DNA from 3 places in the Patulibacter brassicae genome. Region 2 is predicted to be linked to each of the others. Evidence: riboswitches for the same ligand, from Rfam matches in the RefSeq annotation. Region 2 holds a riboswitch; each other region holds the start of a gene.
What was found. A riboswitch is a leader RNA that binds a small molecule or an ion and turns the genes downstream of it on or off. The one in region 2 is predicted to bind cyclic di-AMP.
Positions count from the first base shown of each region.

Region 1: another riboswitch for cyclic di-AMP. It lies ahead of SK069_RS15620 (C40 family peptidase); the one in region 2 lies ahead of SK069_RS07375 (transglycosylase family protein).
Region 3: another riboswitch for cyclic di-AMP. It lies ahead of SK069_RS05275 (peptidoglycan DD-metalloendopeptidase family protein); the one in region 2 lies ahead of SK069_RS07375 (transglycosylase family protein).

Region 1 covers NZ_JAXAVX010000010.1:39,228-42,490, reverse strand. Annotated here, with positions in the region: gene SK069_RS15625 (cell wall-binding repeat-containing protein) at 1-1,158, opposite strand, end outside; cyclic di-AMP (ydaO/yuaA leader) riboswitch at 1,353-1,497, shown strand; gene SK069_RS15620 (C40 family peptidase) at 1,502-2,146, shown strand; gene SK069_RS15615 (PspA/IM30 family protein) at 2,374-3,168, shown strand; gene pspAA (PspA-associated protein PspAA) at 3,165-3,263, shown strand, end outside.
Region 2 covers NZ_JAXAVX010000002.1:496,760-500,022, forward strand. Annotated here, with positions in the region: gene SK069_RS07365 (thiolase family protein) at 1-693, shown strand, start outside; gene SK069_RS07370 (HAD family hydrolase) at 801-1,625, shown strand; cyclic di-AMP (ydaO/yuaA leader) riboswitch at 1,675-1,835, shown strand; gene SK069_RS07375 (transglycosylase family protein) at 1,838-2,509, shown strand; gene SK069_RS07380 (MarR family winged helix-turn-helix transcriptional regulator) at 2,635-3,168, shown strand.
Region 3 covers NZ_JAXAVX010000002.1:58,195-61,457, forward strand. Annotated here, with positions in the region: gene SK069_RS05270 (glycoside hydrolase 5 family protein) at 70-1,203, shown strand; cyclic di-AMP (ydaO/yuaA leader) riboswitch at 1,307-1,460, shown strand; gene SK069_RS05275 (peptidoglycan DD-metalloendopeptidase family protein) at 1,468-3,263, shown strand, end outside.

The sequences.
Region 1 (3,263 bases), on a different contig from region 2:
GACCGACGTGACCTCCATCAGCGCGTCGATCTGCGACTGGACGGCGGGCGAGATCGCGTCGGTGCTGCCGGAGAGCCACGCGCGGTTGTAGTAGCTGTTGACGGGGTCGCCCGCGATCCCCGGCTGGACGTCGAGCAGGTAGCTGCGGACGGGCTCGGCGAGCCGGTCGGCACGGTCCAGGAGCAGCAGCGGGCCGTGGAGGCCCGTGCCCGCCAGCGGCGCCAGGGAGAGCGCCGGCAGCGTGGCGTCGCTGCGGGCGACGAGGAACCCGTGACCCGCGTTGACGATGTTCCAGCCGAACCCGTTGTCGTCGTACCGGGCGAAGGCGATCGCGTTGCTCACCGGGTCCTGGCCGCCGACGCGGCGCACCGTGCCGTAGCGGCGCAGCTGCTTCGTCACCGCGGGCGAGATGACCTTCGAGGGGCCCAGGACGTAGATCGTGGGGTCCTGGTGGTCGCGCAGCTGCCGGACGGTGTCCGCCGGGACCGCGTCGCGTCCGACGAACGCGATCGGCGTGCCGGACTTCGCCGCGTACGCCGCCGCCGGCAGGGCGAAGGCCGGCTGCTCGCTGCTGACGACGAGGACGGCGTCGCTGGCGCGCCGCTTCGCGGCGGCGAGGAAGCGGTCGATCCCGAGGGCGACGCCGGCGGGGTCGCTGCCCTCGATCGCGGTCGCGCGCAGCCCCTCCGGCCGCGGCGCGCCGCCGACCCGGATGACCTGCGCGTTGTCGATGCCGGGGCTGCCGGCCGGGCGCAGCTGCCGCAGCGCGTCGCGGGTGGCGTCGGGCAGGTCGTCCCCGTCCGAGAAGAGGGTCGGCGCGCCGACGGGGTCCGCGTTCAGCGCGCTGGCGGCGAGCGCCACCCGCCAGTCGCGCTGATTCACGAGCGCGACGGCGCGCGCCTGGGTCTCGGCCGCTCCGCCGGAGTACACGGCGCGGGCCACGGCGGCCGCCGCCGCGGGCCCGTCGTCCGTCGCGGTCCGGGTCGTGTTGCGCGTGGCGACGACGGGGAACCCCAGGTCGGTCGCGGTCGCGGAGCGGTCGTCCTTCGGCTCCGGCGCGAACGGCGAGCGGGACGAGTCGTCCTGTCCGCAGCCGGCGAGCACCACGGCGACGAGGCCGAGCGCGAGCGACGGACGGAGGCGCGGGAGCGGAGCCATCGGCGGGAACCTACCGCCTCGGGGCCCGCCGCTCGCCGCCCGCTCCCCGCTGCGGACCGGGGCGCGACGCCGGGTGCTCGTCGCTTCCCGCGCGCAGCCCGCGCACGCGCCCGCGCACGGGGGATGCCCGACGAGCGTCCAGGCCCTGCAGGATCGCCTGCGGACACGGGTGCGAGATTGCGAGGCTCCTGTTACAGTGCCGCAAGCCGAATCACCGGATGAGTCCGGTGAGCGGGGGAACCACAGTTCTTGGGGCTTATCCGTCGCTCTGCGATGGAAGCGCTGGCTCTTTCTGCGCTAGCCCGTCAGCTAACCCCGTAGGCCGACGAAAGAGAGCAGATCGTTGCGCCCCTACACCCGAGCCCTGGCCCTGACCGCTGCGTTCGCGCTGCTCGGTGCCGGCTCAGCGTCCGCGGCCTCGGCCCCCCGGAGCGGCGGCCTCGGCACGACCGGGACCACCACGGCGCCCGTCGCCCAGCCCGCCGCCCCCGGCGCCGTCGCGGTCCCGGCCGGGATGCGCACGACGAACGGCGTGAAGGCCAAGCGGTACAAGGGCAAGACGGTCGACGGCCGCACGGCGTACTTCGCGCGGGTCCCGCTGAAGGCCCCCGCGGCCGTCCAGCAGGCCGTCATCGCCGCGAACAAGATCGTCGGCAAGCCGTACAAGTGGGGCGGCGGCCACGCGAAGATCGAGGACTCGGGCTACGACTGCTCCGGGACCGTGAGCTACGCGCTGATCGGCGCCGGCCTCATGCAGACGCCGCTCTCGTCGTACGAGTTCGACGACAAGTGGGCGGGCGCCTTCGAGGGCCCCGGCCAGTGGATCACCGTCTACGGCAACTCGGGCCACGCGTACGCGATCATCGCCGGGCTGCGGCTGGACACCTCCGCGGCGTACGACCGCGGCGGCGCGAAGGGCCCCCAGTGGCGCCCGAACAACCGCAAGGACTCCAAGAAGTTCGTCGCGGTCCATCCCGCGGACCTCTAGTCCGGCCCGACACCCGCGCGTCCCTCGCGAGCCCCGTCCGGGGCTCGTGCTCGTTCCGGCCCCGACCGCGGTGCCGCTCGGGTCCGCGACCCGTCCGCGCGTCACGGGCACGTGACGATCGGCTGGCGCGGGCGCGCTAGGGTGGATCGACGAGATCCATGGCCGTCGCGCGCGACCGGACCCGGGATCCGCACCGTCCCACTCACGCGGAACAAGGGAGCATCGATATGGGCCTCGGCGGCCGCATGTCCACCGTGATCAAGGCCAAGCTGTCCCGTGTCCTGGACAAGGCCGAGGATCCGGGCGAGACGCTCGACTACAGCTACCAGAAGCAGCTGGAGAACCTCCAGAACGTCAAGAAGGGCATCGCGGACGTCGTCACCGCGAAGAAGCGCCTCCAGCTGCAGACGGAGAAGCACCAGCAGGCGATCGTCAAGCTCGACACGCAGGCGCGTCAGGCGCTCGCCGCCGGCAACGAGGAGCTCGCCCGCACCGCGCTGGAGCGCAAGAGCACCATCCAGCAGGAGATGCAGAGCCTCGACCAGCAGGTCAGCGAGCTGGAGAACCAGCAGCAGGCGCTGATCGCCAGCGAGCAGAAGCTGCGCACGAAGGTCGAGCAGTTCCGGACGAAGAAGGAGACCATCAAGGCGCAGTACAGCGCCGCGGAGGCGCAGGTCCGGATCTCGGAGGCCGCGACGGGCGTCGGCGAGTCGATGGCCGAGGTCGGCATGGCGATGCAGCGCGCCGTCGACAAGACGGAGAACATGAAGGCGCGCGCGGACGCGGTCGCCGAGCTCGAGGCCGCCGGGACGTTCGAGGACATGACCGCGCTGGGCTCCGGCCAGGACGACATCGACCGGCAGCTCGCCGAGCTCTCGAGCTCCTCGCAGGTCGACTCGGAGCTCGCCGCGATGAAGGCCGAGCTCGGCGCGGGGAGCACCCCGGCCGCGGAGCTCGGGGCCGGCAGCGGCGACGCGGGCACCGCGTCGACCGAGCCCGCCAAGAAGGAGGCGGACGCGTGATCGTCCGGATCTTCGGCGACCAGCAGTACCGCCTGGCCGACGACCAGCACGCGCCGCTGAACGACCTCGACGACGCGGTCGTCGCGGCGGTCGAG
Region 2 (3,263 bases):
ACCGAGGTCGCCACGGAGCACGGCTGGTCCCGCGAGGACCTCGACCGCTGGGCGCTGCGCTCGCACGAGAAGGCGCTGGACGCCATCGACGGCGGCCGCCTCGGCGAGGAGATCGTCCCGGTGACGATCAAGGGCCGCAAGGGCGACACGGTCGTGGACACCGACGAGGGCCCGCGCCGCGGCAGCTCCCTCGAGGCGCTCGCGAAGCTCCCCGGCCTCGTCAAGGGCGGGACGCACACGGCCGGCAACTCGCCGGGCGTCAACGACGGCGCCGGCGCGCTCGTCGTCGCCTCCGACGAGTGGGCCGCCGCCAACGGCAAGGAGGTCCTCGGCGAGGTCGTCGCCTTCGGCCAGGCCGCCGGCGAGTTCCCGAACCTCCTCACGACGCCCGGCAAGGCGTCGGCGAAGGCGCTCGAGAAGGCCGGGCTCACGCCGTCCGACGTCGACGTGTGGGAGATCAACGAGGCGTTCGCCTCGGTCGCCCTGAACACGATCAAGGACCTCGGCATCGACGAGGACCGCGTGAACGTCAACGGCGGCGCGATCGCCCTCGGTCACCCGCTCGGCGCGTCGGGCGCCCGCATCATCGGCTCGGCCCTGCTCGAGCTGCGCCGCCGCGGCGGCGGCATCGCCGTCGCCACCGCGTGCTCGGGCACCGGTCAGGGCGACGCGGTCGTCATCAAGGTCGGCTGACCCCGGCGCTGCGCGCGTGTCGGCCGGGTCCGCGCCCCGGACCCCGGCCGACACGGCTCGCGCACGCCGTTCACGGAACGCTGAGGGACGCTCGCTACCCTCGCCCGGTGACCGCCGACGCCCCGGACGAGACCGCGCCCGAGCCCCGGCCGGGCCTTCGCGCAGCGGCCTTCTTCGACCTCGACAAGACGCTCGTGGCGGGCTCGTCGGGCTTCTACTGGGCCCGCGCCGCGGCCGCTCACGGGCTCATCTCGCGCCGGCGCCTGGCCGCCGACGGCTGGGAGAACGTGAAGTTCCGCCTCCGCGGATCGACGGACGACTCGACCCGCAAGGTCTGGGAGCGGGTCGGCTCGTTCCTCGCCGGCCAGCGCGTGCGCGACTTCGAGCGCCTCTCGCCACGGGTGCTCGCCGGCGTCCTGCCGCGGCTCTACCCCGAGATGCTCGCCATCGCGTGGGAGCACCAGGACGAGGGCCGCCCGATCTACATCGTCACCGCCTCGACGCAGGAGACCGCGTCGATGATCGCCGACATCCTCTTCTTCGACGGTGCGGTCGGCGCGCCGCTCGAGCAGGTCGACGGGCGCTACACGGGCAAGCTCGCGGGCCCGATGACCTACCGCGAGGGCAAGGCGGAGGCGATCCGGCAGCTCGCCGAGCGCGACGGGCTCGACCTCGGCGCGTCGTGGGCCTACTCCGACAGCGAGTCCGACCTGCCGATGCTCCGCGCGGTCGGGCGGCCGGTGGCGGTGAACCCGGACCGGGAGCTCGCGCGGGTCGCGCGGCAGGAGGGGTGGGAGGTGATCCGCCTGGAGCGGATCGCGACCCACCTGAAGAGCGCCGCGGCGCTCGCGGCGATCGCCGCGCTCGGCGGCCTCGGGCGCGCCGCCAGCGCGGGCCGGCCCGCGGGCGGCGTCGGCCGTCGTCGCGGCTGACCCGTCCGGGTTCGGGCCGTCGCCCGAGCGGTCCGCTACAGTTCCGCGCGTCATAACCCAGCCGAGTCCCGGTCGTGCGACGACCGGGAGCGGGGGACCCACGGGTCACCCAACGGTGGCCAGGGGCGAATCGCCGGCATCGCCGGTGTAGCGCACGTCTTGCGCGCGAGCCCGACAGCTAACCCCGTAGGCGTCGAGACGAAGGGACATTCGTGACGCACGACCGAGACCTCGCGTCCACGCTTCCGTGGGCGCGCAGCCAGCGCGCATCTCGCGCCCGCCGGGCGATCGCCCTGCGCCGACGGACCTGGAGCCGACGGCGCCGAACCGTCGCGACGACGCTCGCCGTGGCCGTGCTCGGCGTCGGCGGGGTCGCCGGCGCGCAGCAGGCCACCGGCGGCGGGAGCGGGAAGGCGACCGCGACGATCTCCGTGGCGGGCGCGAGCGTCAAGCAGATCCAGAAGGCGCTCGGCGTCACCGCCGACGGCGTGGCGGGCCCCAAGACGCGCTCGGCGGTCCGCCGCTTCCAGCGCCAGAAGGGCCTCCAGGTCGACGGCATCGTCGGCCCGGTGACCCTCGAGGCGCTCGGGCTCTCCGCCGCGGCCCGCAGCACCACCCGCAGCAAGGGCGCCGGCGCCTCCGCCTCGGGCAGCTCGAACGCGACGCTCGAGCGGATCGCGGCCTGCGAGTCCGGGGGCGACCCGACCGCGGTCTCCGCCAGCGGCCAGTACCGCGGGAAGTACCAGTTCGACCGCCAGACGTGGCGCGCCCACGGCGGCAGCGGCGACCCGGCGGCGGCGCCCGAGGCCGAGCAGGACCGGATCGCCGCGCGACTGCTCGCGGCTCGGGGCACGCAGCCCTGGCCGGTCTGCGGCAAGCGCTAGTCCCAACGGCGACGGCCCGGCGCTCCGCGTGCCCGTCCGGGCCGCGGAGCCGACGGGGCGGCCCCCGGGGTCGCTCCGCCGGGCGTCGCGGTCCCCCGACGGCCGCGTGTGCGAGCCTTCCGGGCGTGGCGGACCCCCTGCGCATCGACCCGATCGCCGAGGCGCGCCGCCACTGGACCGACCGCTGGGGACCGGAGCCCGCCCGGCCGATGGCCGCCGTCACGTCCGTCATGCGGGTCCAGCAGATCCTGCTCGCGCGCCTGAACGAGCTGCTGCGCGACGAGGGCCTGACCTTCCCGCGCTACGAGGCGCTGATGCTCCTCTCCTTCACCCGGACGGGGTCGCTCCCGCTGGGCAAGATCGGGCAGCGGCTCCAGGTCCACCGCACGAGCGTGACGAACATCGTCGACAAGCTCGAGCAGGACGGCCTCGTGCGCCGGGTGCCCCACGAGCACGACCGGCGGGCGACGCTCGCGGAGATCACGGACGAGGGCCGGGCCCGGGCCGCGCGCGCCACGGAGCGGCTGAACGCCGACGACTTCGGACTCGGCGCGCTGGAGGCGCAGGAGCAGGAGCTCCTCTCCACGCTGCTGCGGACCGTCCGGCGCGCGGAGGGCGACTACGCCGCCGACGCCGAGCCGGCGGCCGGCAGCGCCTGATCGCGCGACGGCGCACCCCGCCGAAGCGCGGTCGGGCGCGTTGGGACGCTGGACGATCGCCGTCGGCTCGGCTACCATCGGGGAAGATAGGAGGA
Region 3 (3,263 bases), 440 kb from region 2:
CGACCCGTGCCCCTCGGCCAGAGATCCCGCCGTTCGTGGTCCGTTCGTCGATCTCGCGACGAACACCGCATGCTGCGCGCGTTCGCCGCCGACGTCACGCTCATGAGCCGGTGGAAGCTCCTCGTGCTGCTCGTCGCCGTCGCGGCGACCATCGTCGTGGCGACGCGGACGAGCCCCGTGGCTGAGGCCGGTCCCCACCGGGCCGCGACCATCCGCTTCGGGATCTACCCGGGTGGCGACGCGGGCGCCGTCGACGGGGTCGCTCGCGCGCCGGAGGTCGACGAGGGGCAGCGGCTGGCGATGATCCGCCGCCTGCGTGCCGGGCGGCGATCGTTCGTCCTGCACGAGTACGCGGCCTACCACGACGCCGGCTCGATCGAGGGCGCCCGCATCCACCTCGAGCGGGTGCTCGCCGACGCCGCGGCCACCGGCAGCCAGGCGGAGATCGTCCTGCGGTACCAGCCGACGGCCCGCGACCCCGCGGTCGACCTGCCCGGGTACGAGCGGTTCGTCCGCGCGGTCGTGCGCGAGTTCGGCGGCCGCAGCGGGCTCGTCGGCGTGCAGATCACGAACGAGGCGAACGTGCCGGGTGCGCCGGACGCCGCGGACGGCGACTTCCCCGGGGTGCGCGACGCCCTCGTGCGCGGCGTGAACGCCGCGGCGGAGGAGCGCGCGGCGCTCGGTCGCCGCGGCCTGGCGATCGGCTTCAACGTCGCCCGGGACGCGCGGACGCCGGACTTCTGGCCGCAGCTCGCCCGGACGGGCGGGAGCGGGTTCGCCCGCAACGTCGACTACGTCGGGCTCGACATCTACCCGGGCACGTGGCCGACCCAGGTCAAGCGCCCGCCGAGCCCGCGGGCGGTGCGCACGACCGTTCATGGGGCCCTGCGCAAGCTGCGGCGCGACATGGTGCGCGCGGGCCTCGGGCGCCGGGTGGCGGTCCACCTGTCGGAGGCCGGCTACCCGACCGGCCCCGGTCGCAGCGAGGCGGTGCAGGCGAAGGTCATGAAGGCGGTCACGGACGCGGCGGTCCAGGCGCGCACGCGCTACGGGGTCTCGGACTTCCGCTGGTTCGACCTGCGGGACGCGGACTCCAGCAGCACCGACTTCCAGCACCAGTACGGCGTCCTGCGCGACGACCTCGTGCCGAAGCCGGCCTTCGCCGTCCTGCAGCGCGCGATCCGGCTGCACGGGGGTCGCTGAGCCGGCGAGGACCTGGCGCGCCGGCGCTGGTCGCCTTAGGCCGCGGTGAAGATTCGCTCAAGTGCCGCAAGGCCGCTTGCAGCTGCGCTACGGTCCTCCGCGGACCGAGAACCGGCCGAGCCGCGCGTTCGACGCGCGGGCGGGGGAACCACTCGCGGCCTTCCGGGGCCGCACGGGGCGAATCGCCGCAAGGCGTAGCGCGACTCCTGAAGCGCGAGCCCGTCAGCTCACCTCGTAGGCCCGACGCAGGAGGACACGTTCGGCATGACCGGGCAGCAGCAGCGCGATCTCGCGCGGGCGGACCACTGGCGCACCTCACGGGAGCGATCCCGCCAGCGCCGCGACCGACAGGCCGCGAGCACCCCACGTGCGCACGCGGGGGAGACGACGGGCCCGCGCCGCCGGCGCGCCGGCTGGCGGCCCGAGCGCGATCCCGCGCTCGCCGAGGCGCTGGCGACCGCGACCGACGTCGCCGAGCCGACGGCCGGCTCGGCCGCGCTGGACCTCACCACCGACGAGCTCGCCGCCGCGCTCGACGCGGTCGGCGCGCCGGATGCGCCCGGCCGTCGTGACCTCGCGGACCCGAGCGTCTGGCAGCGCTCGCTGTCCTGGGCCCGCGACCGGCGGGTCACCGTCCCGCTGCAGCGCGTGCGCGAGCGCCGTCGCCGCAAGGCCGCGCTGGCGATGAGCCTCGCGATGGTCGGCTCGACGGCCGGCCCGGCGGTCGGTGCGGCCACGGCCTCGTCGACGTCGGGCGACACGACCTCGGCGACCGACGACGCCGGCCGCACGACGATCGGCAGCCTGACCTCCGCCGTGAGCGACGACGGGCGCAGCCGCCCGGTCCTGCTCGTCGGCTCCACCGGCGACGAGGTCCGCGACGTGCAGCAGCGGCTCGGCCTGCAGGCCGACGGCCACTTCGGCGCGACGACCGAGTCGGCCGTGAAGCGCTTCCAGCAGCAGCGCCAGCTCAACGCGGACGGCGTCGTCGGGCCGCAGACCTGGACGGCGCTGCTCAGCACGCAGCGCGCGTCCGTCCGCAGCAGCGCCGCGCCGGCGACGGCCCTGAAGGTCGTCTCGGCGGTCCGCACCGCCGACGGCGGGCAGAGCGTCGTCCTGCAGCGCCAGACCGGCGGGCACGCGAAGGCCACCGGCGACGGCGGTCCCGTCCGCACGGCCGAGCGCGCGGACGCCGCACCGGCGTCCTCGAGCGCGAAGGGCAAGGGCGGCTCGGCGTCGAGCGGCTCGGGCTCGGGCTCCGCCGGCGCGAGCGCGGCGGTGGGTGGCGCGGAGGGCAGCCCGGCCGCGCCGCCGACGACGAACGACGACTCCGGCACGGCGACCACGCCGAGCACCGCCGACGAGGGCGGGACCGCGAGCGGGTCGAGCACCGTGAAGCCGGTCAACGGGACGGTCTCGTCGAACTTCGGGCCGCGCGGCGGACGGCAGCACGCCGGCATGGACATCGCGGCGGCCATCGGGACCCCGATCAAGTCGTACATGGCCGGCACGGTGTCGTTCTCCGGGTCCCAGGACGGCTACGGGAACATGGTCTGCGTCGACCACGGCGCGGGCCTGGAGTCCTGCTACGCCCACATGTCGAAGAACGCGGTCGCGAAGGGCTCGAAGGTCCAGGCGGGCGACGTCGTCGGCTACGTCGGCATGACGGGCCGCACGACCGGTCCCCACCTGCACTTCGAGGTCCGCAAGAACGGGACCGCCGTCGACCCGGCTCCGTACTACCGCACCGCCGGCACGGCGAAGGCGAGCGCCCGGACCGCGACGGCCGAGGGCGGCGCCGCGGCGACGGCGACGCAGGCCTCCGCCACGGCGTCGTCGGCGTCGCTGCAGAAGGCGTCGCTGGCCACCACCGGCGGCGTCCAGCTCGAGCGCTCCGCCGCGGATCCGGCGACGGTCGACGCGGCCCAGCAGCAGGCGCTGCTGGCGGCGCAGGCCGGCGTCGACCCGGCGCAGGCCGCGGCGGCGGTCGCGGCTGCGGACGCCGTGGCCGAGGCGACCGCGGACCCGGCGGCGACGCCGACCGAGGCCGGCGCCGCGAC